DNA from 3 places in the Mesorhizobium loti R88b genome. Region 2 is predicted to be linked to each of the others. Evidence: predicted binding sites of a transcription regulator. Region 2 holds the regulator's gene; each other region holds the start of a gene.
The links. The regulator LexA, encoded in region 2, represses DNA repair genes until DNA is damaged. The targets are predictions, from matches to a motif close to TGTTCNNNNTGTGTTCNG.

Region 1 (9,655 bases), 1.3 Mb from region 2:
CTTCCCGTTTTCGATGTTGAGAACGACACCCACGACAATCACTCCCGTCTTGGTATAACGCGTGCGACGGCACCCTTAGTCCCTTGCCTGGACTCTAGGGCGGCGGATATGGCCACGGCAAGTGGCGAATTGGCGCGGCGGCGGTGACAGCGTGTCAACGGGCGCCCAAACAGAGCCTGTTCTGCCATGGAAATCGGCGTGCCCGTTTACATCGGCGCCGCAAACTGAAAGTTTCGTCCGATGATAGAACTTGTCCGCACCAACGATGCCGTGATCATCTCCTTTGTCGAATCGCTGATGCGCGACGCTGGCATCGCCTGCTTTGTCGCCGATCAGAATATGAGCATTCTGGAAGGGTCGATCGGTCTTCTGCAGAAGCGCGTCATGGTCGACGCCGACCACGCCGATGCGGCGCGGCGCATTCTGAAAGACGCCGGCATCGAGAACGAAATCCGCCAGAAGTAATGGCTGAAACGAGCGCCGCCCTTATTCCCGATACGCCGGCCCACACGGTCGATGCCTTCCATCGTGGCCGGTTCTGGCTCGTGCAGCCCAAGCATGGCGGTCATCGCGCCGGCATGGATGCGATGATGCTGGCGGCGTCCGTGCCATCCTCGTTTGGTAGGCGCCTCGCCGATTTTGGCGCTGGCGCCGGTGCTGCCGGCCTCGCTGTGCTGTCGCGCTGCTCGGCTGCCCAGGCAGTGCTTGTCGAACGCGCACCGGAAATGGCGGCCTTCGCGGCGGCTACCCTTGCCCATCCCGGCAATGCCCATCTCAGTAATCGCGCGTGCGTGCTTGTCGCCGATGTCACACTATCCGGCCAGGCGCGCGCTACGGCCGGCCTCGCCGACAATGATTTCGACTTCGTCATCATGAATCCGCCTTTCAATGCCGCCCGCGACCGCGCCACGCCAGACCGCCTGCGAAAGGAAGCGCATGTCATGGAGGACGGGCTGTTCGAGAGCTGGATCCGCAGCGCGGCGGCCGTGACCAGGCCGCGCGGCGGACTGGCCGTCATCGCACGGCCCGAACAGCTAAGCGCCATTCTCGACGCGATGTCAGGCCGGTTCGGCGATGCCGAGATGCTCGCCGTCCACCCTCGCCCCGACGCGGCGGCGATCCGCATTATTGTGCGGGCAGCACTCGGCGCGCGCGGAAAACTTGCCATCCGACCGCCGCTGATGCTTCACGCGCAATCGGGCAACAGACCCGATGAGCGCAGCGAAATGATCACCAACGGTCTCGCCTCACTGTTTGGAGATTGAGCTATTCTGGCCGGCCGCATTGCTGTTGGCCGGGAAATCCCTACATGCCTGCAACCCACCGACCGGAGACCGCGCCCTCGTGAAACGTCTTTTCAACCGCTTGCTGCCGAAATCCTGGCGCTCCACCGTCGTCACCATTCCGGTCATCCGGCTGCATGGCACCATCATGTCGGGCGGCCAGTTCCGGCAGAACCTGTCGCTGGCTTCCACCGCCGGCCTCATCGAAAAGGCCTTTTCCTTCGACGCGCCGGCGGTCGCCGTCTCGATCAATTCGCCCGGCGGCTCGCCGGTGCAGTCGCGGCTGATCTTCAAGCGCATCCGCGACCTGGCGGTTGAAAAAAACAAGAGGGTGCTGGTCTTCGTCGAGGATGTCGCGGCCTCCGGCGGTTACATGATCGCGGTCGCCGGCGACGAGATTTTTGCTGATCCCTCCTCCATCGTCGGCTCGATCGGCGTGGTCTCGGCCTCGTTCGGTTTCCCGGAAATGATGAAGAAGATCGGCGTCGAGCGTCGCGTACATACCGCCGGTCAGAACAAGGCGGTGCTCGATCCGTTCAAGCCCGAGAAGAAGGAAGACGTCGAGCGGCTGAAGGCGTTGCAGCTCGAGGTCCACGAAACCTTCATCGATCTGGTCAAGGAGCGGCGCGGCACGAAGCTGAAGGACGATCCGGACCTGTTCACCGGCCTGTTCTGGACTGGCAAGAGAGGCCTGGAGCTCGGCCTCGTCGATGCGCTCGGTGACATGCGCACCGTGCTGAAGACCCGGTTCGGGGCAAAGACCCAGCTCAGGCTGGTCTCGGCGCCGCGCGGTTTCCTCAGCCGCTTCGGCCTGTTCGGCTCGCATTTTTCGGCGCCCGATATCGCCGCGGCTGCCGTAGGCGGTGTCATCGATGCGGCGGAAGAGCGCGCATTGTGGTCGCGCTTCGGGCTTTGAAAAGCCGACGAAACCGTCTACCATGAGTGCTTAATCGTCCCGACCGGCCGCCTTTGCCGGCCCAGCGTGGGAGGAGTTTTGGCATGCCGCAGATCATTTTCTTCACCGTCGTTGGCGTCGCCGCCTATTTCGGCTACCGCACGTTCGTGCGCGAAGCCGAACGCGTGACGGCCAAGGTGCGGCGCACCGAAAAGCAGGCGGCCAACGGCGCGATGGGAACGCTGGTCAAGGATCCGAAGACCGGCGAATACCGGCTGGCCAAGGACTAACTATCATCCCCGATACGACTGACGCCGTGGACACCGAGATCGGTTCGCGTACTTGGCCTGCGCCTGCCAAGATCAATCTGGCGCTGCACGTCACCGGCAGACGTCCTGACGGCTATCACCTGATCGAAAGCCTGGCGGTGTTCACGCGCTTTGGCGACCGGGTCGAGATCGCGCTAGCCGGCAGCGACGATTTCACCGTGTCGGGGCGCTACGCGCCGGCGGTTCCCCTGGACGCCAACAATCTGGTGCTAAAGGCGCGCGATGCGCTGCGACGAGCGGCCGGGGCCGAAAGAACCCCTCCGGTCTCTATAAAGCTCGAAAAGAACCTGCCGGTTGCCTCCGGAGTCGGCGGCGGGTCGAGCGACGCGGCGGCCGTGCTGCGCGGGCTGGTAGAAACATGGGATCTGGAAATCGATGGAGCCGAGCTGGCGCGGGTCGGCCTCTCGCTTGGCGCCGATGTGCCGATGTGCCTGGCGGCGAAGCCGCTGGTGGCGCGCGGCATTGGTGACGAACTGTCGATGGTCCCTGACTTTTCGGCACTGGGACTGGTGCTGGTCAACCCGGGCACACCGGTCCCGACGGCCGATGTCTTCGCGGCACTTTCCCGTCGCGACAATGAACCCTTGCCGCCGCTGCCGCGCAGCATCGATTTTCACAGCCTGCGCAACTGGCTGGAGATCACCCGCAACGATCTCGAGCCGGCGGCCCTTGCGATGCAGCCCGCCATAGGCAGGGCGCTTTCGTGGCTTGATAAGGCTGGATCGGGGTTCTCACGCATGTCGGGATCGGGCGCGACATGCTTCGGCCTGTTCGAGACCGGCAATGTCGCCAAGCGCGCGGCCGCCGAGATTCGCAACCGCCAGCCCGACTGGTTCGTCGCGGCGACGCGCAGCATGACATCAGAGGCCGAGTGAGATGGCCAAGATAGACGAAAGCCGGTCCTTCGTCCCCGTGCGCATCGCGGTGCTGACGGTATCGGACACACGCAGCCTCGCCGACGACAAATCCGGCCAGACGCTGGCCGACCGCATCACCGAAGCCGGCCACATCCTGGCCGCCCGCGATATCGTCACCGACGACCGCGACAAAATCCGCGACACGGTGCTAGCGTGGTCGCGGGACAAAAACATCGACGTCGTCATCACCACCGGCGGCACCGGCTTTACCGGCCGCGACGTGACGCCGGAGGCGCTGGAGCCGATCTTCGAAAAGCGCATGGACGGCTTTTCGGAAGTGTTCCACCGCATCTCCTACGACAAGATCGGCACCTCGACGATCCAGAGCCGGGCGACCGGTGGCGTCGTCAACGCCACCTTCGTCTTCGTGCTGCCGGGTTCGCCCGGCGCCTGCAAGGACGCCTGGGACGGCATCCTCAAGGCGCAGCTCGATTACCGCCACATGCCGTGCAACTTCGTCGAGATCATGCCGCGCCTGGACGAGCATCTGCGGCGGGGCAAATAGCCCTCAACGGAGGACCGGTTCGCCGTGAAAGCGGCGGCGCGAGGGGCGCGAAACGCCGAAGCCGACTTCCATCATCAGCCGCGGCGTGCGCGCCGGCACGGTGCCCATGTGGAAGCCGAACGGGTCCTCGACGAAGCCGAGGCCGGCTTCGCCGGTCAGCGTCACCGGGCTCTGCTCGCCATAGACGTCCAGCACCTCCTGGGCGGAATGGCCGACCAACAGGGTCAGCTGATGCTTTATGACGCGCCTGTTATGGCTACCCCTGACATAGACATGCGGACCGGTGCCGGTGTCGACGGGCTTGAGGTAGAAGAAGAATTTCAGCATGCGCCAGTCGTCGAGGTCGAAATGATATTTGCCCAGCGAGGCAAGGTTCTTGTCGGCGTCCGAGGCCTCGCCGGTCGGAAAGCTCCACCAGACGCGCGTGGTGATCAGTTTCGCCTGGGCGCCGAGATAGTGCGCGGCAATGTCGAGAAGCAGCGGATCGCGCTGTATGGCGAGTGCCGCCGGGCAGTCGAGGATGCGCTCGAAATAGTGGCCGCTGAGCAGCGAGCGGCCCAAGCGTTTCTCGGCTTGCGCATGTTCACCCGGCATGAATTCCAAACGGCGGTCGAAATTGCCGAAGCAAGGCGTACGCCCCGCGAAATCCGCGATCTCGCGATGAATTTCCGTCGGCAGGACCAGGCCTGAAAACAGGCCGTCGGCGCGCAGCGCATCGACCACCGTTGCCCTCTCGACACCGGCGAACATCGTATCGCCCGCATTGTCGGCAGGTCTGGCGCGCTTTGCACCCAGCCAGTGCATCCGGCGCCCCGGCATGGTGCGCGCCAGCATAAACATCGGCAGCCAGGCCGGGTTTTCGCGCAGGTCCGTCAGATAGGTCGGAATGCGCACGGCGATGCGCCGCAGCAGGCTGCCATTGCGCGCAATGGCCTCGAGGCTGGCCGTGCCGGATTTGTCGGGGAATGAAAGGTTCATTTGGTCCTCGTCCATGAGCGTGACACCCGATGCCGCATCGGTGCTCGCACTCGCATGACCCAACCCAATTCACCCGCTTCGAGTGAAGGCTAACCTCACGTCAGATTTTGTGCAATGCACAATGGATAGAGCAGCTGCAAAAAATCATTTCGGAGCGCGGCGCTGCTGCTTCGGTGGCGCCACCCAGATCTCGGCATCGAGCTTCTTCGTCGCCAGGCCGCGCGCCAAAGCCTCGGCGCTGCCGGCACTTTTCGACAGGGACGCAGCCTGGCGCTTGCTGATCACCAGGCCATCGGCGAGCGCGCGGTTTCCCGAAAAGACCCTCGCCAGGAATGACGTGCGGCTGCCGCGTGCGCGAGAGAATCGCGCCGCCATGGTTTGCCTGGCCGTGTGAGAGGCCACCGCTTCGATCCAGCCTTCCACAAGCCGCGCGCCCGGCTCCAGCAGCAACAGCCAGTCACCCTTGGCCTGCCTGATGCCGGCGGCGATGCCGCCGCTCGCCACATAGTGGCAGCCGGCATGCTCGGCGACACGGTGCGTCTGGTCGGTGGAGCCGGTGTCACAGATGACGACCTCGCGCACCACGCCCTCGACCGCGCCACCAATCAGCGAGCCGAGCGTGCGGGCGAGACCCTCTTCGTCGTTGCGTGTTTCGATGAGAACACTGAGCATGTTTAGCCGAATAGCGGAAAGCCGCGCGCAGCGCCAGTTTTTGCAGCGCAACATAAAAAGTTCTTGCTTTGTTCTCATCGGTAAAATAGGAATAATTTCATGAACAGAGCGATTCGACAGAACATGGAAAGTCCCTGGGAGCGGGCAAAGATGGAACAGATCGTGCGCGCAGACATTGCAGCTTTCGGAGCAGGACGCGCCGATATGGCCAATGCGATGATTGAGCAGAGTGGCGTGCGTGTCCGTCCGGATCGCAATCGCGGCCGGTCGGCGGGCATCAATCCGTCGGGGCGGTTCGAGCCGGTCAGCCGACATGTCTTCGATGACGGCTGGAATTCTCTGGAGGAACTGCCGCCGTTCAAGACCGAGGTGCAGGTGGAAAAGCCGCGCACCATCATCACCCGCAATGAATCGCCAGACATCTCCTTCGACCGGTCGATCAACCCCTATCGCGGTTGCGAGCATGGCTGCGTCTATTGCTTTGCCCGGCCGACGCATTCGTTCATGGGCCTGTCGCCGGGCCTGGATTTTGAATCCAAGCTGTTCGCCAAACCGGATGCGGCGCGGCTGCTTGACAAGGAACTGTCGAAGGACGGCTACCAGCCGCGCACCATCGCCATCGGCACCAACACCGATCCCTACCAGCCGATCGAGAAGCAGTACCGGATCATGCGCGAGATCCTCGAAGTGCTGGAAGCGCGTGGCCATCCGGTCGGCATCGTCACCAAATCCGCGCTGGTGACGCGCGACATCGACATCCTGTCGCGCATGGCCGAACGGGGGCTGGCCAAGGTGGCGCTGTCGGTGACGACAATGGACCGCATGCTGGCGCGCACCATGGAACCACGCGCGTCGACGCCAACCAAGCGGCTGGAGGCGATCCGGCAGCTTTCGGATGCCGGCATTCCGGCTTCGGTCATGGTGGCGCCGATCATCCCAGGCCTCACCGACCAGGAGATGGAACGAATCCTCGATTCGGCACGCGCCGCCGGCGCGCGCGAAGCGGGCTATGTCGTTCTGCGCCTGCCGCTGGAGGTCAGCCCGATCTTCAAGGACTGGCTGCTGCGCCACTATCCCGATCGCTACCGTCACGTGATGTCGCTGATCCGTTCGATGCGCGACGGCAAGGACTACGATTCGGAATGGGGCAAGCGCATGAAGGGCGCCGGTCCTTACGCCTGGCAGATCGGCCGGCGCTTCGAGATCACCGCCAAGCGGCTCGGCCTCAATGCCGAGCGGCGCACGCTGCGTACCGACCAGTTCGTCGCCGCTGGAAAAGACCAGGAACAGCTGATGCTGCTCTGAAAATGCAATTCGCCGTGGCGGTTTGACCTGCCATGGCAAGAAATCCCGTCCGGCCTGCCCCGGCCTGCAGACGGTGCCCTCCCGGTCCGGCGCCCCACCCGACCCGGAGGGACTTGCGGAGAATCGGAGCCGATGCGAACCTCGCCGCAACATGGCTCGTGCGCGTTCCGATTCTCCGCTTCTCTTCGAAATCGTCGAGAAACCCGATTTCTCCTTCGAGACGAAGGCGATGGCCGAGGGTTTGTGGCCTGTGGCCGGCATGGACGAGGCCGGCCGCGGTCCTCTGGCCGGGCCGGTGGTCGCAGCCGCCGTGGTGCTCGATCCCGCCAACATTCCCGAAGGCCTCGACGATTCCAAACGGCTCAGCCATTTGCAGCGCGAAGCGCTGTTCCTGCGCATTCTTGGCTCGGCGCAGGCGGTTTCCATGGCTTCGATCAGCGCCGAGGGTATCGACGGCAGCAACATCCTCAAGGCGAGCCTTGAGGCGATGCGCCGTGCGGTGGTCGGACTGTCGGTTCGGCCCAAGCTCGCGCTCGCCGACGGACGCGATGTACCACCAGGGCTGCCATGCGACGGCCGCGCGCTGATCAAGGGCGACCAGCGCTCACAGTCGATCGCCGCCGCTTCGATCGTTGCCAAGGTGATGCGCGACCGCATGATGTGCGGCTGCGGCAACCATCACGGCCGCTACGGCTTCGAGGTCCATATGGGCTATGCGACGGTCCGGCATCGCACGGCGATCGAGGCGCATGGCCCAGTCGCGCGGCTGCACCGGGTTTCATTCGCGCCGTTCCGGCTGGGCGGGGCGGAGGTGATTGAGGAAGAGGGCTTGGCCGGGCTGGATTGAAGCGACGGCGTTATCCTCGGAGATTGGCTAAAGCAGCGGCGACAGCCGATCTCCCCCCACGAGGGGGGAGATCGGCAGCGTTGAAGTCAACGCCCAACAAAAAAAGCCGCCAGGTTGCCCGGGCGGCTTTTTCAATTTCCAGAGGGCTTAGCCTAGTTCAGCTTGGCCTTCACGTCCGCGAGCGAAGCCTTGAACAGGTCGGCTCCGGCCTTGGCATCGATCTTGGCGGCCAGCAATGCGCGGGCGGCCTCGACGGCGATGTCAGCGGCGCTGGCACGCACTTCGGCAATCGCATCACGCTCGGCCTGACCGATCTTCTGTTCGGCCAACGCGGTGCGCCGGGCGACATAGTCTTCGGTTTTCTGGTGCGCGTCGGCGGCAAAAAGCTCGGCCTCGCGCTTGGCCGCAGCGACGATGCCGGCAGCCTCTTGCTCGGCTTCGTTCCGCTTCTTCTGATAGAGGCCGAGCAGTTGCTGGGCCTCTTCACGCAACCGGCGTGCTTCATCAAGCTCCTTGCGTATCCGGTCGGCGCGACCATCCAGGGTTCCCGCCAGCTTTTTCGGTACGCCGGCCCAGATGAGGATGCCGACGAACAAGAGAAGCGCAATGAAGACCCACAGCGTTGCTAAACTGGTAGCGTTCATCGTCCACTCACTTTGCCAGCGCGGCCTTTACGGCCTGCTCGATCTCGGATTTCGTAGCGGTTGCGACGGCGAAAGACTTGACGATCGCGTCGGCCGTATCGGCAGCAATCGCTCCAACCCCGGACATCGCCTTTGCCTTGGCCGCAACGATGGCTGCCTCGGCATCCGCCAGCTTGGCCGCGCCGGAAGCTTCCGCCTCCGCCCGCTTCGCATCCGCCTCGGCCTTTGCAGCGTCGCGTGCCTTCTGGGCAATCCCGGAGGCATTGTTGCGCGCCTCGGCCAAGGCCTGCTCGTAAGCGGCCGCGACTGCATCGCTCTCGCCCTTGAGACGATTGGCTTCGCCGATATCGGATGTCAGCCGGTCGCTGCGCGCGTCGAGAACAGACGCCACGCGCGGCAACGCGATACGCGACATCAACAGGTAAAGCAGCCCGAAAGCAATTGCGAGCCACAGGATCTGCGATGGAAAGGTCGAACTGTCGAACGGCGGAAAAGCGCCATGGCCTTCGCCATGCGCAACTTCCGTTGTTGCAGTCGCCTCGCCGCCGGCGGGTTGAGTTGCTTCAGTCGTGCTCGCCATTGCGCTCTTTCCCCCTGATAGCGATCATCAAGGACCAGTCGCCGCCCGAAAAGCGGCGACGAACAGGCGTGATTATGACGCCGTCACTTAACGAACAGCAGGAGCAGGGCGACGACGAGCGAGAAGATGCCCAGACCTTCGGCAAGCGCCGCGCCGATCAGCGCGTTGGTGAACTGGCCCTGTGCGGCAGACGGGTTGCGGAGAGCGCCCGAAAGGAAGTTACCGAAAATCGTGCCGACACCGATACCAGCGCCGCCCATACCAATGCAGGCAATGCCCGCGCCAATCATCTTTGCAGCTTCAGCGTCCATCTTGTTTCTCCTTGCGATGGGTAACGTTGTCTAGTTCACCGGGGCGTTGTGCCGCCAGCTTAGTGATGTGGATGAAGTGCGTCCTTGAGGTAGACACAGGCCAGCACCGCGAACACGAAGGCCTGCAGGGCAGCCACGAGGAATTCGAGAGCGGTGATTGCCACCGTCATGAAAAGTGGTCCGATGGCGCCGATCCAACCACCAAATCCCAGGCCCGCTAGGCTGACAATGAAGCCGGCGAAAACCTTGAGCACGATGTGTCCGGCAAGCATGTTGCCGAACAGTCGAAGCGAGAGGCTGACCGGGCGGGCGAGGAAAGAGATGATTTCGATGAGCGAGATGAACGGCAGAAGGAAAATCGGCACGCCGTGCGGCACAAAAAGCCCAAA
Region 2 (9,655 bases):
GACACCACATCGATCAACATCTACAAGGTGCTGCATGCGGCGCTGAACATGCGGCCAAGCCGGCCGGTTATCGTCGCCGAGGGCGACAGTTTTCCCACCGACCTGTACATCGCCGAAGGGGTCGCCTCGACCCGAGAGGGCATCGTGTTGCGGCTCGCTGGCGTCGACGCGCCGACCATCGAAGAGCTGATCGACGAAAGCGTAGCTGTGGTGCTGGTCAATCACGTCAACTACAAATCGGGTGAATTGCGCGACATGGCGGCGCTGACGCGCAAGGCTCATGCGGCCGGAGCGCTGATCATCTGGGATTTATGCCACACCGCAGGCGCTCTACCCGTCGAGCTCGACCATGCGAATGCCGATTTCGCAATCGGCTGCACGTATAAATATCTCAACGGCGGTCCGGGCGCACCGGCCTTCATCTACGCCGCGCAACGTCATCACGGCGACATCAGCCAACCGCTCAGCGGGTGGTGGGGGCATGCCCGCCCCTTTGCGTTTGAACGCGGTTACGTCGCAGGTACCGGCATTCGCCGCTTTCTCTGCGGCACGCAGCCCGTCCTGTCGATGCGGGCGCTCAAGGGCGCGCTCGCCATCTGGGACGACGTCGACATGGCTGCGTTGCGAAAGAAGAGCGTTGCACTGACCGAACTGTTCATCCAACTCGTCGAAGCAAAGTGCGGTGCCTATGGTCTCACGCTGGAAACCATCCGCGACCCGACCAAGCGCGGCAGTCAGGTGTCGTTCCTCCACGATCACGGCTATCAGGTCATGCGTGCCTTGATCGAGCGCGGTGTGATCGGTGACTTCCGCGCGCCGTCCACCATCCGTTTCGGATTTACGCCGCTCTACGTCGCCTACAAGGATGTGTGGCTAGCGGTTGAGGTCCTACAAGAGATTTTGCACACCGGTGCCTGGAAGGCCCCGCGTTTCGCCGTCAAGGAGTCCGTCACCTGAAGCGGTGATCTCAACGATCGGTTGTCACCGGCCGTATAGCGAGCAGCGAATTTCCAATTCACAAATGGGTAGGCTCTCGGTCGAGGCGCTAGTGGTCGCGGACAAGCCGGAGGTTGGCATTTTGGCTTCGTTTCGTTCACGGCAAACGAGCGTCCTCAAAACTGGAAATGCGTGGCATGGAACTCCGTGGCCGACTGATGCCAAGCCAAGCCGCCGGATAGGCCACAAGCCATTAACCAAAGCGATTTCAATGGTCGCCAATATGCGGCGACAGGGCTGACGGGTCAGTCGTTGCCGCAGCCGTCTGCCAAATAATTTCGGCCTCCTTAACAAATTCACTAAACTTTAAACGGTTGCAGAACACAACTGGAACAGATAGTGTTTGTTCTGGGTTTGTTTTTCGATTCTGGTTCAGACCTTTTGTTCTAGCCTTGGGGGCTGCCATGCTGACGCGCAAGCAACATGAACTTTTGATGTTCATCCATGAACGGCTGAAGGAAAGCGGTATCCCGCCGTCCTTCGACGAGATGAAGGAAGCGCTCGATCTCGCCTCCAAGTCAGGCATCCATCGTCTGATCACGGCACTGGAGGAACGCGGTTTTATCAGGCGGCTGCCCAACCGGGCACGCGCGCTGGAGGTGCTGCGGCTGCCGGATTCAATCGCGCCGGGTCTCAACGCGGCCAAGAAGTTCTCGCCAAGCGTCATCCAGGGCAGTCTTGGTCAGGGTGGCCTTGGCCGCCAACTCAAGCCTGCAACGCCATCGCGCCTGCCCGCTGCCGGCAATGACGACGACGTGGTTTCGGCGGTGTCGATCCCTGTGATGGGGCGTATCGCCGCCGGTGTGCCCATCGATGCCATCCAGCATCAGACGCATTCCATTTCGGTGCCGCCGGATATGATCATGGGTGGCGAACATTATGCGCTGGAGGTCAAGGGCGACTCGATGATCGAGGCCGGCATCTTCGACGGTGACACCGTCATCATCCGCAATGCCGATACCGCCCAGCCTGGCGAGATCATCGTGGCGCTGGTGGATGAGGAGGAAGCGACGCTGAAGCGGTTCCGCCGCAAGGGCGCCTCGATTGCGCTTGAAGCCGCCAATCCGGCCTATGAAACGCGTATCTTCGGCCCCGACAGGGTCAAGGTGCAAGGCAAGCTGGTCGGGCTGATCCGGCGTTATTGAGCAGGAACGGCAGCCGGCTTTTCAGGTTTCTTGTAAGGTGGCAGGCCCCTCGCCTCACGCGAGAATTTGCGTTGCGCGTGCCAGGGTCGGTACGGGCTGTCCACGGCGAAGCTGACGGTTGCCGGCGTGATCGCCGATTGGCGATTGAAAAAGACGGCCGCGCTGCCTTTGCGGGCAAGCTGCCGCTTGGTGATGACGAGAACCAGCGGGTTGTGACAGGCATCATAGCCCGTCGCGTCATTGACGACGATCAGGTCGGCGAACCCGCAGGCCTTCCAGCTGTCCTTGCGGTCTTCGACATAAGCAATAATCGCACCGGACGTGTGCTTGGCCAGACAGACGCCGTCAGTGCAATAGAACGGCGCTCCTGGCGGCAGTTCCGTGGCATCCGCGATCTCGAATTGCCCGTCACCTCTGGTGAAGGTTTCCGGGACGACGATGGCTTCGGATCGCAACGCACGTTTCCAATTGTCGACCATGAATTCGTTTGGACGCGCGCGGCTGACAGCGAGTTCGCCGCCTCCGATCGGCATTGCAACCAGCCTGGCGTCCTCCGAGATCAACACATCCGGTGTTCGCGTGTCCGGGATGGTCAGCACACTGGCAAGCACGAAGGGAACCGCGGCAAGCCGAAGCCATGTCGTCGCCGTGGTCGCGATAACCAGGGCAATCGTCACCAGCAAGACGGACTGTTGAGAAATCAGGCCTACTCCATCGACTGGAGAGCGATCCGATATCCACGCCGAGATGGCGATCATTGCGGTCAGGCCCTTGCCCATCAAATAAAGGGCTGGCCAATCCAGTCCAAACGGCATCAACAGCGCGCTGGCTACAGCCAGAAACATCACGACTGATACAATCGGCATGATCGCCAAATTGGCGACCAGGCTGAGCGGCGACACGCGCTGGAAATGCCAGATAGCAAACAGCGCCGTGGCACTTCCGGCTATGATCGAGGTCATGGCCAGGCCGCCTGTCGCCAGCAGAAATTTCCGCGCCAGGAAGCCGGGCAAGGATCGCTTTGGCGGCGGCGGTCTGGATTTTCCCGCACGGTGATCCGCCCAGCCGGCATAGGCGCCGACAAGCGCAGCCGTTGCTGCAAAGGACATCTGAAAACTCGGGCCGACCACCTCATGCGGCGATACCACAATGACGGCGATCGCCGAGATCGCCAGATTGCGCATGGTCAGCGCCGCCCGATCAAACAGCACTGCAATCAGCATCACCGCCAGCATGATGAAGCTACGCTCGGCAGCAACGACGACGCCCGAAATGATGAGATAGGCAGCGATCGAGACCAGCGCAGCTGCGGCCGCGTATTTTTTCACCGGCCGGCGCGCGGAAAAGTCTGGAAACAGCGCGAAGGCACCGCGCAACAGACCCATGATTGTGCCGGCGACCAGCGCCATGTGCAGACCCGAAATGGAGATGATGTGATAAATGCCGGTGCGCCGCATCGCTTCGTTGATTTCATCGGGAATGCCGGCACGTACGCCGACGATCAGCGCCGCCGCGATCTCACCTTCGGCGCCGCTGACAGTGCCCCTGATATGGTCTGCGATGGCTTCGCGCGAATTTTCTATCCCTGAGGAAAGACGGGCCGAGATCGGCATGTCATCGTCGCTGGCCGACACAACTTTTGGATTGCCGAGAAAGAAGCCGCTGCCGCCGATGCCGGCGAAATAGCTGTCGAAGGAGAAGTCGTAGCTTTCCGGCCGCACCGGACCGGTCGGCGGCAACAGTTTGGCATAGCCGGTAATGAGTGAGCCGGCGGTCATCTCCGACGGTATCTTGCGCGCCGAAAGCCGTACCCTTTCCGGCACGTAGCGCAGTTTCGGCCGGGCGGTCGCTGTCACGTCGATGGTCAGTCGGATGCGGCCAGTTTCCATTTGCTCGAGCGAGACCACACGCCCGGTCAGTTGGGTCGAGATTTCCGAACCCAGCATCTGCGTTCCGACCCGCCATGTCTCGACCTTGCCTGCGAGCAAACCCAGAGCGCACAGCAGCGCCGCCATGAAGCACAGATGGGTTTTCGGCCAGGAACGCGAGACAAGCGCACATATCCCCGTCAGCACGACGACCGCGATGAGTTTTGGGAAATCAGGCTCCGCGGCCAGCGAGAAATAGCCGATCGCCCCAATCGCCAGGCAGACCGGCACCAGCAGGAAGGCGATGCCCCGGTCAAGCTCCAGCTCCGCCGCCTTGGCCACGCTATGGCGCAGGCGCGGCAATGAAACCTGACCAAGTCGCCGACGGGCCCGCACGATCCTGCCGTGGGCGGGCGAAACTGGCGCTGGAACATCCGCTTGCAAGGGTTGAATGCCAGTGCCTGGAATGACAGGTGATGGCGGCGGCGACGCCGGCAAAGGCATCGCAAACAGGGATCGTTCGCTGACGCCAACATTGGCGTCCTCGCCCTGATCCAAGCCCCGGCCTCGTCCAGCCATCGGGTCTGCCCCTTGCACCCCTGACGCCCTATGCTACATGAACGCGCAAAGCGCGAAAGTCCGCGCACCCACGCCCCGTTTCAGATGGTTTCCGAGAGTTCCATGTCCGACAAGGTCGTCACCCGTTTTGCCCCCTCGCCCACCGGCTATCTGCATATCGGTGGCGCACGCACGGCGCTGTTCAACTGGCTTTACGCAAAGCACACTAACGGCACGATGGTGCTGCGCATCGAGGATACCGACCGCGAACGCTCCAGCGATGCGGCAACCCAGGCCATTCTGGATGGGCTGACCTGGCTTGGGCTTTCCTGGGATGGCGAGGCCATATCGCAGTTCGAGCGCGCACCGCGCCACCGCGAGGTCGCCGAGGAATTGGTGCGCCTGGGCAAGGCCTATTACAGTTACGAGACGCCTGCCGAGCTCGAGGCAATGCGCGAGGCGGCGCGGGCCAAGGGCCTGCCGCCGCGCTATAATGGCCAGTGGCGCGATCGCGGCCCATCCGAGGCCCCGCCCGGCGTCAAGGGTGCCATTCGCATCAAGGCGCCGACCGAGGGCGAGACGGTCGTGCACGACCGCGTCCAGGGCGAGGTGCGCTTCCCCAACAAGGATCTCGACGATTTCATCATCCTGCGTTCGGACGGCAATCCGACCTACATGCATGCCGTGGTCGTCGACGATCACGACATGGGTGTCACGCACATCATCCGCGGCGACGACCACCTGACCAATGCCGCCCGCCAGACCGTGATCTACACGGCCATGGGCTGGGACGTGCCGTCCATGTCGCACATCCCGCTGATCCATGGTGCCGATGGTGCCAAGCTGTCGAAGCGGCATGGCGCGCTTGGCGTCGAGGCCTATCGCGCCATGGGCTACCTGCCGGAGGCGCTGCTCAACTACCTGGCGCGCCTGGGCTGGAGCCATGGCGACGACGAGATCATGTCGATCAAGGACATGATCTCCTGGTTCGACATCGGCGACGTCAACAAGGGCGCGGCCCGCTTCGACTTCGCCAAGCTGGAAGCGATCAACGGCGCGCATATGCGCAAGATGGCCGATGCCGAGCTGTTCGACATCTTCATCGCCACCTTGCCCTATCTCGAGGGCGGTCCGGCAATGGCCGCACGCCTTGACGATCGCAACAAGGCGCAGCTTCTGGCGGCTCTCCCAGGTCTGAAGGAGCGCGCCAAGACACTGGTCGAGCTTGTCGACGGCGCCGCCTTCCTGTTTGCCACCCGGCCGCTGCCGATCGACGACAAGGCAGCCCTCCTGCTCAATGACGATGCCCGCAAGATCCTGCGTGGCGCTCACGAAGCTTTGAATGCGCTTTCAGGTGACTGGACGGCTGCCGCGGCCGAGGCTGCGATCCGCGAGGTTGCACTGGCTGGCGGCCACAAGCTCGGTGCCGTGGCCCAACCTTTACGGGCTGCGCTGACCGGCAAGAGCACCTCGCCGGGTGTGTTCGACGTGCTTGCCGTGCTCGGGCGCGAGGAGAGCCTGGCGCGCATAGCGGATCAAATCGATTAGGAGCAAACTGGCCCAAGAAGATTGGCATTGAAAGGCGCGTTTCGCAGTGCAACATTAGGCCTTGGCCCAATCTGGCACGCACCTCCTGAAATGCGGTGGCGAATATGCGCATTGCGGTGATTTCGACGTGTCGCTCTGCAGAATTTGCCCTTGCCGGCATGAGGAAACAAGAAGGAGTTTGCAATGACCGAAGCTGCGAAAAAACTGGATGTGGGCGGCCAAGAGGCTACGGCAACGCTTGAGTTCGCCGGCAAGACTCACGAGTTCAAGGTGCGAAGCGGCTCCGTCGGGCCCGACGTCATCGACATTGCCTCGCTCTACAGCACGACCGGTGCCTTTACCTACGATCCCGGCTTCACCTCGACCGCAAGCTGCGAGTCCGAAATCACCTTCATCGACGGCGATGCCGGTATTCTTCTCCATCGCGGCTACCCGATCGACCAGCTGGCCGAGCACGGCGACTTCCTCGAAGTCTGCTATCTCCTGCTCTATGGCGAATTGCCGACCAAGGCGCAGAAGGACGATTTCGACTACCGCGTAACGCGCCACACCATGGTGCACGAGCAGATGTCGCGTTTCTTCACCGGCTTCCGCCGCGACGCGCACCCGATGGCGGTGATGTGCGGCGTGGTCGGCGCGCTGTCGGCCTTCTACCACGACTCCACCGACATCTCCGATCCCTACCAGCGCATGGTCGCTTCCATGCGGCTGATCGCCAAGATGCCGACGATCGCCGCCATGGCCTATAAATACCACATCGGCCAGCCCTTCATTTACCCGAAGAACGAGCTGAACTTCGCCGCCAACTTCCTGCATATGTGCTTCGCCGTGCCGTGCGAGGAGTACAAGATCAACCCGGTGCTGGCGCGCGCCATGGAACGCATCTTCATCCTGCACGCCGATCACGAGCAGAACGCCTCGACCTCGACCGTTCGTCTTGCCGGCTCGTCGGGCGCCAACCCGTTCGCTTGCATCGCGGCTGGCATCGCTTGCCTCTGGGGCCCGGCCCATGGCGGCGCCAATGAAGCGGCGCTGAACATGCTGGGCGAGATCGGCCATGTCGATCACATCCCCGAGTTCATTGCCCGTGCCAAGGACAAGAACGATCCGTTCCGGCTGATGGGCTTCGGTCACCGCGTCTACAAGAACTATGATCCGCGTGCGAAAATCATGCAGAAGACCGCGCATGAGGTTCTGGGCGAGCTCGGCATCAAGGACGACCCGCTGCTCGACATCGCCATGGAACTGGAAAAGATCGCGCTGACCGATCCCTACTTCATCGAGAAGAAGCTCTACCCGAACGTCGACTTCTACTCCGGCATCACGCTGAAGGCGCTGGGCTTCCCCACCACCATGTTCACCGTGCTGTTCGCGGTCGCCCGCACCGTCGGCTGGATCGCGCAGTGGAAGGAAATGATTGAGGATCCGCGCCAGAAGATCGGCCGCCCGCGCCAGCTCTACACCGGTGCGCCGGAGCGTGACTACGTGCCGATCGCCAAGCGCTGATCTGGGCTTATTAAAATGAAAAGGCGCCTCAGGGCGCCTTTTTCGCGTAACGCAACACAACGCCCGCCGCAATCTCGCCAGATGGCTTGTCGGTCGCCATGCGCCTGGCGATCTCGGCAAAGCCTTGCTTCTGCCAGGCACGCATGCCGCTGTCGGCGAACAATGCTTCCATCTGCCGGGCCAGATTGTTCGGTTTGACGTATTCGTTGTAGAACTCGGGAATAAGCGCACGATCGGCGATCAAATTGGGCAGCAGCGCCGACCAGACCGAAACGAAATAGGGCGCAACGGCACGTGCGATGGGATCGAGCCTGTAGCTTGAGACCATCGGGACGCCTACCAACGCGAGTTCCAGCGATACGGTCCCCGACGCGATCAACGCGGCATCGGCCTTGCCGAAGGCCTGCCATTTGCGCTGGGGATCGACGATGATTTCGGGCTTTTCGTCCCATCGGGTGACGCCAGCGCGGACGAGCTCCGCGACATGCGGCACTGTCGGCAGCATCAGCCGCAGGCGATGCCCGCGAGCCTTCAGCATCGACACGGTCTCGCCAAATGGCTCGAGCAGCCTTCGCACCTCGCCGCGCCGTGAACCGGGCAGGACAAGCAATGTCTTGACGCGATCAGCTGCCAGGTCGCGCGGCAGGTCTTGCGCCTTCGCCGCCGCCAGCACGCCTGCATCATGGGTCAGGCGATGCCCGACATAAGTGCCGGGCGGACCACCGAGCCGTTCCAGTTCCTTGACCTCGAACGGCAGGATGCAGAGGATATGGTCGACATAGGGTTTCATTGCCGCCGCCCTGCCCGGCCGCCATGCCCATACACTCGGGCAGACATAGTGGATGATCGGGATCGACGGATTGGCCGCGCGCACTTTCCTGGCCACGCGCAGCGAAAAATCGGGGCTGTCGATGGTGACGAGGCAGTCCGGCTTCTCCCGAGCAACAGTGTCGGCCAGTTGATTGATCCGCCGCATCAGCCGTGGCAGATCGCGCAGGACGGCGGTGAACCCCATGAGTGCGATCTCGCCGGCATCGAATGGCGATACCAGGCCCAGGGCCTGCAGATGGCGGCCACCAAGGCCGAGGAGTTGCACATCGCGACCGGTCGCATGTTTCAGCGAACGCACGATGTCGGCGCCGAGCACGTCTCCGGACTCTTCGCCGGCGACGATGGCAATCCTGAGTGGCCTGTCATTACCCATTAGCCGGCTCCACAGCAGGCAAACCGACGATGAAGAGGCCAAGCGCATTGGCCCGGGCGATGGTCGCAGGGCCTTCCAGAACAAGCGAACGTCCTGCCTCGACGGCAATGCCGGCAAGTCCGGCCGCATGCGCGGCTTCAACCGATTGCGGGCCAATGGAAGGAAGATCCGCGCGCAGTTCCTGACCGGGCTTGGCGCATTTGACGAGAACGCCACGGGTCTTGCCCGCGATGCGGCCGTGGCCGCGCAGCAGCTTCGCCCGCTCGAGCAACCCAGCCGTCCCTTCAATGCCTTCCAGCGCGATGACGCGGCCGCCGATCGCTATCGCCGCCTGGCCGATATCCAGCGCCCCGATGGCCTTCGCCGCGGCGAGCCCCGCTTCGATGTCGCGCCGATCTGAATCCCTGGGCGCTGCCTTCGTCAAGACGCCCTCGGCGGCAACGAGGGTCGGAACGATTTCGTGGGCGCCGACGACCTTTATTCCACGCGCCTCCAGGCCTCGCGCCACGACCTTCAGCAGGCCGTCATCGCCGCGTGCGAGCGCCATCACGACAAGCGGTATGACCGCAAGCAGGCTGAGGCTTGGGCGCAGATGTGTCAGTCTCGGTCTGCGCCTGATCTCACCCGCGAGCACCAGGTGGGTGATCCCGTGGCGTCTGAGTAAGGGGAGCAGTGAGCCGATGGCCTCCAGGGCAAGCGTCTCATGCTCATACTGGCGCAATTCGGCCAGTCGGTCGGCCTCACCTTCCATGAGAATGATGAAGGGCGGGTAGCCCTGCCCGGCCGCACCGGCCGCGACTTCGACCGGCAGGCTGCCGCCACCGGCGATG
Region 3 (9,655 bases), 420 kb from region 2:
TTGCGGTCAAGGACGGATTTTGTCGTCTCGACCTGGCCGACATCGGGTTCAAGGTTCTTTTCGACGCAAGCTGGATATGGGCCGATCCGGACAGCGCGATCGGAAGGACCGGCGGCGGCCGGGCTGCCGGATGGCGGCGCATCTGTGATCCCGACGCGCTCCATGCCTGGGAGGATGCATGGGCGTCAGACAACCCAACCGACCGAGGGGGGTTCCCGCCGGCGATACTCGATAACCCAAACGTTGCATTTCTAGGGCGTGCTACAACCGCTGGCTTTGACGCCGGATGCATCGTTAACCGCTCGTCGGAGGCGATGGGCCTATCGAATGTCTTTGCAACGGGTGACGACGCAGAACCCGTCTATCAAGATGCAGCGAATGCCGCCCTTACCTACGCCAACGGTCTTCCGCTCGTGGGATATGAGCGCGGTGCTGCTTTGCGGGCGGCGCGTACAGCCGGCTTCGAATCGGTCGGGAACTTGCGTATTTGGCTTCAGCTCGGCGAGGAAACAACTTGAACAGGCCAACTCTCTACGGCGCGGACTACAGCGTTTACGTGCGCATCGCGCGGATGGCGCTGGAGGAGAAAGGCATCGACTATGAGTTGGTGCCGCTCGACATCTTTGCCGCCGACGGCATCCCGGCCTGGTATCTCGAGCGTCACCCGTTCGGCCGCATTCCGGCCTTCGAGCATGACGGGTTCCGGCTCTTCGAGACGAACGCGATCGCGCGCTATGTCGACGAGGCTTTCGACGGTCCGGCGCTGCAGCCCGCCGATGCGCGCGGTCGCGCCAGGATGGGCCAGATGACAGGCATGCTCGACGCCTATGGCTACCGCGCCATGGTCTGGGACGTCGCCGTTGAGCGGCTGGAGAAGGCTGAACCCGACAAGACGGTGATCGCCAACGGCCTTCGGCAGGCGGAAACGGTGCTCAGGGTGCTCACCTCACTCAAGGCTCCCGGCCCCTGGCTGCTGGGCGACCAGTTGACACTCGCCGACCTGCACGCAGCGCCGATCATCGGTTATTTTCTCAAGGTTGCCGAGGGACAAAAGCTGCTGGCGGAGTTCGCCGAGATCCAAGGCTGGTACACGCGCATTGCTAATCGTCCGAGCTTTGCCCGCACCGAGAAAGCCGAATAGCGCACATCAATCGGGAAGATAGATCTCGGCCTTCATGAAGGTTTTGGCGCGGCCGCTGATCAGCACGCGGTCATCGGCAAGTTCGCACAGCAAATGGCCGCCGCGCTGCGAGCACTGGAATGCCGAAAGCCTGGTCTTGCCCAGTTTCTCCGACCAGTACGGCACCAGTGTCGCATGGATCGAGCCGGTCACCGGATCCTCGGGAATGCCCGCTGCCGGAGCGAAGTAGCGCGACACAAAATCGTGGCTGCCGCCGCACGCGGTGACAACGACTCCGAGCGGGTCGAAGGCCGCGATCTTGAACAGGTCCGGAGCGAAGGATCGCACGGCCGCTTCATCGGCAAGCTCGACGAACAGGTTCTCGAAGTTGCGAAAGCACGCGACCGGCCGGGCCGACACGCTGTCCTGAAGCGTGCGCGTCAATTCGGCATCGAGCGGCTGCGGCGGGAAGCATGGCAGGTCAAGCCGATAGGCGCCGTCATGTCGCGAAACCCTGATCTCGCCGACCCGCGTCGCGAAGGCCATGTCGTTCGACACGTTGTAGGCTTCGGCAAGCACGTGAGCGGTGGCAAGCGTCGCGTGGCCGCAGAAATCGGCCTCATGCACCGGCGTGAACCAGCGCAGGTCCCAACCGGTGCCGTTCGGTCGTGCAAAGGCGGTTTCGGCCAAATTGTTCTCGTTGGCAACCGCCTGCATGACCTCGTCCGGCAGCCAGTCCTCCAGGATGAGGACGGCCGCCGGGTTGCCCTGAAAAATCCGATCGGCAAAAGCGTCGGCCTGATACATGGTCAGTGTCGGCATAATCCTTCTCCGGACCGGCCGTCGAAACATCCAGGCGGCAGGCGCGCATTAGAAGCTGATTTCCGGCCGGGTCACCATCAGCCAGAGGATCGCAAGCACCGCGCCAAAGGCTGGAAAACCGCAAGCAAACCAGATGCGAAACAGGCGCTTCTCCTCAGCGGGCAGCGGCGCGTTTTCGAGAGCCGCTTGCCGCGCCAGGTTTCGTATCCGAATTTGAATCCAGACCACCGGCAGCCAGAACAGGCCGGTCACGACATAGAGCAGCAAGGACAGTACGATCCAGCCCTCGGAGAGCGGCCAACCCACTGCCCGCGCCAAAAGCACGCCAGTGATCGGCTGGACGATGACGGCCGTTGCCGTGAAGATCGTGTCGGCGATGACGACCGTGCCGGCGACATGGGCAACGAGCTCGGCGCGGCCAGTGCGTTGCGCCATCAGCATGAAGAAGGCGATGCCGGCGCCGGTGCCGAACAGAACCATGGCGCCGATGACATGCGCCCAGCGCAGGAGGTCGGCCCCGAGGCTCATCGCTCGTCCAGGATCGCCAAGGCCACGAGAGCAAGGCAAAGTGCGGGAACAGCCTTGACCATTGCCCCCAGCGGATCGAGCCACAGGTCGGGCGCAAGCACGGTCGCCGTGCCGAGATAGGCCAAGGTGATGGCAAGCATGCCCAGCAGCGCGAGGCGCGCGAGGGACCGTACGATAATGGCGGCTCCGACAATGATGTCGGCGAGACTTCCGGCAATGACCGCACCGAGCGCCAGGGCCGGCGACAGGCCATGTGAGACCAGAATATCCGCCGCCGCACCTTGTCTGATAAACCCGACGATGCCGGAAACCAGCCAGAACAACGACAGGATGCCGAACACAGCCGGTTTCAGCAGCCAAAGGCGGGCGAACCAGCGTTCCTGGACATGGGCGGGCATGGCAGCCAGCGTTGCTTCCAGCGGCTGCAGTTTGTGATCGGAAATCTCGCTCCAGGATTTGGCGTTACCGGTGACGCCGCGCGCCAGCGCGGCAAGGGCTGCGCTGCGCAGAGGCGATCGCCAGCCAAGCAAGCCAAGGCCATCGGCAATGGCGCCCGCAAGCAAACCGAGCATGGACGGCATCGGCACGACGCGGGCCTGCGGCAGGCCAAGCCAGGCGCGGAAAGCAATCAGGACATCGCCGAGCGAGCGGGCATCGGCTTCGACGAGATCGACTGTAGTGCGGGGCGGCAGGGATCCGGCGACCGCGCGTGACACGGTTTCTGCAACGTCAGTGACCGCCACGGTCTGGATCGGCTGGCGTGCCATGACGGCGGGGATAAAGCCGGGGAATGCCGCAAGCGCGCGCAGAAGTGCTGTCCCGCCATAGGCAGCAGGCGCGATCACCAGGCCCGGCCGCAGGATCGTCCACTCCAGCGAAGAGCTGGCGACTGCCTTGTCGCCTTGCGCCTTGGTGCTGAAAAAGACATTTGTCGACGCGGGATCGGCGCCGATGGCGGAGATCTGCACCAAACGGCCGACCCCGGCCTGTTCGCAGGCTGAGACCAGAGCCACGACCGAGTCCCGGTGGATGGCGTCGAGGCGGTCGCGCGGGCCGTCCTGCAGGGCGCCCGCCGCATTGACGACCGCATCCATGCCCGCGACCATTGGCAGCCAGTCCTCAGCGGCAAGCAGTTGCGCCATGTCGGCCGCGATCCAGCCTACCGCCGGCCAGCGCCGCTTGGCATCACTGACATCACGGCCGAGCCCAGTCACCTGATGGCCGTCGCGAACCAGGCGGCCGACGACGGCTTCGCCGATCAGCCCATAGCCGCCAAGGACGAGCACCTTCTTGCCAGGACTATCGGGCATTCCGTGGCTTTCAGGCTGCCTCCAGCGCCGCCTTGACCGCGGCGATCGCATCATTGGCCTTCGAGGCATCCGGGCCGCCGGCCTGCGCCATGTCGGGCCTTCCGCCGCCGCCCTGCCCACCCAGGGCGGCCGAGGCCACACGCACCAGATCGACCGCGCTGAAGCGGCCGACGAGATCATCGGTCACGGCGACGACGACGCTTGCCTTGTTGTCTTCGCCGGCGCCGACGAAGACGACGACGCCGGAGCCGAGCGAGGTCTTGCCGGCATCGGCCAGCGGCTTCAGATCCTTCGGCGAGACGCCCGATACTGCCTTGCCGAGGAAACCGACACCGGCGACGATCTCATTCTCGGCCGGGGCGCCGGCAGCGGCACCGCCGCCAAGCGCAAGCTTCTTGCGCGCTTCGGTCAATTCCTTCTCGAGCTTCTTGCGCTCCTCAAGCAGCGTCTCGACACGCGCCGGTACGTCGGCGGGCGAGATCTTCAGCACGGCTGCCGTCGCCTTCAGACGCCTGTCCTGCTCATCGAGATATCTTCGTGCGGCTTCGCCGGTCAGCGCCTCGATGCGGCGCACGCCGGCGGCGACCGCGCTGTCGGAGACAACGCGCACCAGGCCGATATCGCCGGTCGCCCGGACATGGGTACCGCCGCAGAGTTCGACCGAATAGGGCCGGTTGGCCTTGGCGCCATGCAGCCCCGTGCCCATCGACACGACGCGCACCTCGTCGCCATACTTCTCGCCAAACAGCGCCATGGCACCCTCGGCGATGGCATCGTCGACCGACATCAAGCGCGTCGTCACCGGGCTGTTCTGCACGACGATTTCGTTGGCCATGCGCTCGACCTCTTCGAGCTCCTCGGCAGAGATCGGCTTGTTGTGCGAGATGTCGAAACGCAGGCGCTCGGGCGCTACCAGCGATCCCTTTTGCGCGACATGGGTGCCCAGCACCTCGCGCAGCGCCTCGTGGATCAGATGCGTCGCCGAATGGTTGGCACGCAGCCTCGTGCGGCGCGCGTGGTCGACTTTCAGCTCGACGGCGGCGCCCGTCTTGACCGTGCCGCTCGCCACCTTGCCGAGATGCACGAACAGCCCATCGGCCTTCTTTTGCGTGTCCGAAATCTCGATCGAGAAGCCTTCGCCCGAGATGACACCGGTGTCGCCCATCTGGCCGCCGGATTCGCCATAGAACGGCGTCTGGTTGACGACGACAGCGACCGCATCGCCCTTGCCGGCGCTGTCGACGGTCTTGCCGTCCTTGACCAGCGCCTGGACGAGGCCTTCCGCGGCTTCAGTCTCGTAGCCGAGGAACTCGGTGGCACCAGCCTTTTCGCGCACCGAGAACCAGACTGTTTCGGTTGCGGCTTCGCCGGATCCCGCCCAATGCTTGCGCGCCTCGGCCTTCTGCTGCTCCATCGCATTGGTGAAGCCGGCAAGATCGACCGAGATGTTGCGCTGACGCAGAGCGTCCTGCGTCAGGTCGAGCGGGAAACCATAGGTGTCATAGAGCCTGAAGGCCGTCTCGCCATCCAGCATGTCGCCGGCATGAAGCGTTTCCGTCGCCTCGGAGAGCAGGCCGAGGCCGCGTACCAGCGTCTTGCGGAACCTGGTCTCCTCAAGCTTCAGCGTCTCGGTGATCAACTGTTCGCCGCGCAGCAGTTCGGGATAGGCCTGGCCCATCTCGCGCACCAGCGCCGGCACCAGCTTCCACATCAGCGGCTCGCTCGCACCGAGCAACTGCGCGTGGCGCATGGCGCGGCGCATGATGCGGCGCAGCACGTAGCCGCGGCCTTCGTTCGACGGCAAGACACCGTCGGCGACCAGGAAAGAAGATGAACGCAGGTGATCCGCCATGACGCGGTAGGACGCCACGGTCTCCGCATCCGGAGCGCGCCCGAGCGCGGAGGACGCGGCATCGATCAGGTGGCGGAACAGATCGGTTTCGAAGACGCTTTCCACCCCCTGCAGGATGGACGCCATGCGCTCCAGGCCCATGCCAGTGTCGATGGACGGGCGCGGCAGGTCGACGCGCTCCTCCTTCGTCACCTGTTCATACTGCATGAACACCAGGTTCCAGAATTCGAGGAAACGGTCGCCATCCTCCTCGGGGCTGCCGGGAGGCCCACCCCAGATGTGCTCGCCACGGTCGATGAATATCTCAGAGCACGGCCCGCACGGTCCGGTGTCGCCCATCGCCCAGAAATTGTCCGAGGTCGCGATGCGGATGATGCGGTCGTCCGAGAAACCCGCGATTTTCTTCCAGAAGCCGGCAGCCTCATCGTCGGTGTGATAGACGGTGACCAGCAGCTTGTCCTTCTTCAGCCCGAATTCCTTGGTGATGAGATTCCAGGCAAGCTCGATGGCGCGCTCCTTGAAGTAGTCGCCGAAGGAGAAATTGCCGAGCATCTCGAAGAAGGTCAGGTGACGCGCGGTGTAACCGACATTGTCGAGGTCATTGTGCTTGCCGCCGGCGCGAACGCTCTTCTGGGCAGTTGTGGCGCGCGAATAGGCCCGCTTCTCCAGGCCGGTGAAGACATTCTTGAACTGGACCATGCCGGCATTGGTGAACATCAATGTCGGATCGTTGCGCGGCACAAGCGGGCTCGAGGCCACGACCTCGTGGCCCTCCTTGCGGAAATAGTCGAGAAAGGTCGACCGGATCTCGTTCACGCCACTCATGACTGCTGCCTTTTCGCGAAAACCGCCGGCACGGCCGGCGGAAACTGGTCTCTGCTTTCCAGAAATAGACTTGGCCTTTTAGCGGGCAGGCCCCAGCCTGTCCAGAAACACGGAATTGGGCCAATCCAAGAGCTTGCCAGCCATCCGCGTTACCCAAAAACGAAAACCGCCGGCTCAAAGGCCGGCGGTTTGGAACGCGATACTACGGAACTCAGTTACTTAAGCGTCAGATGATAGGCTGGATTTATGGCTGAACTCTGGCCATTGCCTTACATCGCGCCGGATTCTTCCTCGAAGCCATCGTCGCTTTCACCGCGCTCGGGGCCGCCATTTTCGAGGAATTTCTCGGCGATCAGACCGGCATTCTGCCTGAGCGCCAGTTCGATTTCGCGTGCCGTATCGGGATTGTCGCGCAAGAACAGCTTTGCATTCTCGCGGCCTTGGCCGAGGCGCTGCGAATTGTAGGAGAACCAGGCGCCCGACTTCTCGACCACCCCGGCCTTGACGCCGAGATCGACCAGTTCGCCGGTCTTTGACACACCTTCGCCATACATGATGTCGAATTCGACCACCTTGAAGGGCGGCGCCAGCTTGTTCTTGACCACCTTGACGCGGGTCTGATTGCCGACGACCTCGTCGCGGTCCTTGACCGAGCCGATGCGGCGGATGTCGAGGCGAACCGAAGCGTAGAACTTCAGCGCATTGCCGCCCGTCGTGGTTTCGGGCGAACCGAACATGACGCCGATCTTCATGCGAATCTGGTTGATGAAGATGACCATGGTGTTGGAGCGCGAGATCGAGGCGGTCAGCTTGCGCAGCGCCTGGCTCATCAAACGCGCCTGAAGACCAGGCAACGAATCGCCCATCTCGCCCTCGATTTCGGCGCGCGGCGTCAGTGCCGCGACCGAATCGACCACCAGCACGTCGATGGCGCCGGAGCGCACCAGAGTGTCGCAGATTTCCAGCGCCTGTTCGCCGGTGTCGGGCTGCGAGATCAGCAGGTTTTCAAGGTCGACGCCCAGCTTGCGGGCATAGACCGGGTCGAGCGCGTGTTCGGCATCGACGAAGGCGCAGATGCCGCCCTTCTTCTGGGCCTCAGCCACGGTGTGCAGGGCCAGCGTCGTCTTGCCCGAGCTTTCCGGCCCATAGATTTCGACGATGCGACCGCGCGGCAGACCACCGACGCCAAGCGCGATGTCGAGGCCAAGCGAGCCGGTCGGCACCGTTTCAATCTCGACGACCTGCTCATTGGCGCCGAGCCGCATGATCGAGCCCTTGCCGAAAGCCCGCTCGATTTGCGACAGCGCCGCATCCAGAGCCTTTGATTTGTCCACTGCCTTGTCCTCTACAAGCCGCAAAGAATTCTGAGCCATGATACATCACCCCTTGGTCGTCAATGAAGGCCGGACAATCCGTAATCCCTGCCAGTTTGTACCTTTTTTGTTCTCATTTGGCAAGAGGCACCAACCAATTGAAAAACAAGTAATATCCTGATTTGTTCCTTTTTCGTACCAGGACATCGAGCAGAATGCCCCCATGCGTTGGGCCAGACGCTTCGTTGTTTCGATCCGCCGAATCGCCTCCCCTGCATGCGAAGCTCCGTCGCAGACCCTAGCGCTTGTGCGATGGGAATAACAAAGGTCATATCGCCGGCATGGTGAAATCCGCAAAAATACTGGCCGTGGGCGGCGCTCATATCGACCGGCGTGGCCAGGTGTCCGGTGCTTACGTGCCGGCTGCCTCCAATCCCGGCACGATGCGCGAGGATGTCGGCGGCGGCGTCTTCAATGCGCTGCGCAGCGTCGTGCGGCGCGGCGTCTCGGGCTCCCTGATGTCGATGCGCGGCGGCGACGCCTCGGCCGAGACGGTTTCGCGCGCCATCGCCGAGGCCGGCATTGCCGATCTGTCGGCGGTGTTCCTCGACCGCACGACGCCGAGCTACACGGCGCTGATCGACAGCGAGGGCGAACTCATCACCGGCTTTGCCGACATGGCGCTCTACGACCTGGCGTTTCCCAAACAACTCAGGCGGTCCAAGGTCCGCGAGGCGATCGCCGATGCCGATGCCATCCTGTGCGACGCCAATCTACCATCCTCGGCGCTGGAGCGGCTGGTCGCGCTTGCCGCTGGCAAGCCCGTATACGCCATTGCGATTTCGCCGGCCAAGGTGGTGCGGCTGATACCTGTGCTCGGGACGCTGGCGCTGGTCTTCATGAACTGGCGGGAAGCGATGGCGCTGGCCGGCGTCCACGCGAATGCCACGCCACGCGAGATGGTCGACGGCTTGAGGTGCAGCGGCCTGAAATGCGGCCTGGTGACGGCGGGCGGCGCGCCGGTGTTGGGCTTCGATGCATCTGGCGCCTTCTCGGTCATGCCGCCTGCCCCCAGAAAGGTTGCCGACGTCACCGGCGCCGGCGACGCACTGGCGGGAGCGACGGTCGCAGCCCTGCTGCGAGACGTACCGCTGCGCGAGGCCTTGCGCGAGGGCGTTGCGGCGGCGACGTTGGCCATCGAAAGCGCCAGCGCCGTCCCCGATTTCACCGCGGCGCGCTTCACTGAAGCGCTGGCCCTTGTGCCGGATGCCAAGGAAGTGGCATGAGACCGGCAAATTCATAGTGCGGCGGTGTTGCCGAGTGTCCCGATGGATGCGCCGCACCGCGCGTTGGAGATCCAGATGACGCCAGAAACCGCCCGCCCCTTCATCGACATCCACGCACCCGTGGCGCAGGCCCTGGCCGCCGGGCGGCCCGTGGTGGCGCTGGAAAGCACCATCATCACCCATGGCATGCCCTACCCCGACAATGGCGCGATGGCGGCCAATGTCGAAAAGATCATCGGCGATGGCGGTGCCGTGCCGGCCACGATCGCCGTGGTTGGCGGGCGCATCAAGATCGGTCTCTCCGACGGCGAACGCGAATCGCTCGCCATGACCGGTGACGCGATGAAGCTTTCGCGCGCCGATCTCGGCTTTGCCGTCGCGCAAGGCCGCACCGGCGGCACCACGGTCGCCGCCACGATGATCGCGGCGCATATGGTCGGCATAAAAGTGTTCGCCACCGGTGGCATTGGCGGCGTGCATAAGGGCGCCGAAAAGAGCTTTGACATCTCCGCCGACCTCGATGAACTGGCGCGCACGCCGGTCATCGTCGTCTCGGCCGGCGCCAAGGCCATTCTTGATATCGAAAAAACGCTGGAGGT

Region 1: the regulator LexA is predicted to act here: its motif matches at 5,638-5,655, upstream of EB235_RS27925 (PA0069 family radical SAM protein).
Region 3: the regulator LexA is predicted to act here: its motif matches at 7,888-7,905, upstream of recA (recombinase RecA).

The regions. Positions count from the first base shown of each region.
Region 1 is NZ_CP033367.1:5,681,679-5,691,333, forward strand. It holds gene EB235_RS27880 (polyprenyl synthetase family protein) at 1-33, opposite strand, end outside; gene EB235_RS27885 (DUF2007 domain-containing protein) at 241-465, shown strand; gene EB235_RS27890 (tRNA1(Val) (adenine(37)-N6)-methyltransferase) at 465-1,265, shown strand; gene EB235_RS27895 (S49 family peptidase) at 1,345-2,199, shown strand; gene EB235_RS27900 (membrane protein) at 2,283-2,468, shown strand; gene EB235_RS27905 (4-(cytidine 5'-diphospho)-2-C-methyl-D-erythritol kinase) at 2,495-3,382, shown strand; gene moaB (molybdenum cofactor biosynthesis protein B) at 3,384-3,929, shown strand; gene EB235_RS27915 (hypothetical protein) at 3,933-4,907, opposite strand; gene EB235_RS27920 (glycosyltransferase) at 5,052-5,579, opposite strand; gene EB235_RS27925 (PA0069 family radical SAM protein) at 5,730-6,884, shown strand; gene EB235_RS27930 (ribonuclease HII) at 7,036-7,731, shown strand; gene EB235_RS27935 (F0F1 ATP synthase subunit B) at 7,884-8,375, opposite strand; gene EB235_RS27940 (F0F1 ATP synthase subunit B) at 8,383-8,955, opposite strand; gene EB235_RS27945 (F0F1 ATP synthase subunit C) at 9,039-9,266, opposite strand; gene EB235_RS27950 (F0F1 ATP synthase subunit A) at 9,326-9,655, opposite strand, start outside.
Region 2 is NZ_CP033367.1:4,423,318-4,432,972, reverse strand. It holds gene kynU (kynureninase) at 1-957, shown strand, start outside; gene EB235_RS21565 (hypothetical protein) at 1,205-1,402, opposite strand; gene lexA (transcriptional repressor LexA) at 1,401-2,141, shown strand; gene EB235_RS21555 (ComEC/Rec2 family competence protein) at 2,135-4,588, opposite strand; gene gltX (glutamate--tRNA ligase) at 4,691-6,115, shown strand; gene gltA (citrate synthase) at 6,299-7,621, shown strand; gene lpxB (lipid-A-disaccharide synthase) at 7,650-8,825, opposite strand; gene EB235_RS21535 (LpxI family protein) at 8,818-9,655, opposite strand, start outside.
Region 3 is NZ_CP033367.1:4,838,539-4,848,193, forward strand. It holds gene EB235_RS23705 (hypothetical protein) at 1-518, shown strand, start outside; gene EB235_RS23710 (glutathione S-transferase family protein) at 572-1,141, shown strand; gene EB235_RS23715 (PhzF family phenazine biosynthesis protein) at 1,148-1,942, opposite strand; gene EB235_RS23720 (DUF2269 family protein) at 1,991-2,470, opposite strand; gene EB235_RS23725 (SDR family oxidoreductase) at 2,467-3,780, opposite strand; gene alaS (alanine--tRNA ligase) at 3,791-6,457, opposite strand; gene recA (recombinase RecA) at 6,727-7,830, opposite strand; gene EB235_RS23740 (carbohydrate kinase family protein) at 8,112-9,056, shown strand; gene EB235_RS23745 (pseudouridine-5'-phosphate glycosidase) at 9,132-9,655, shown strand, end outside.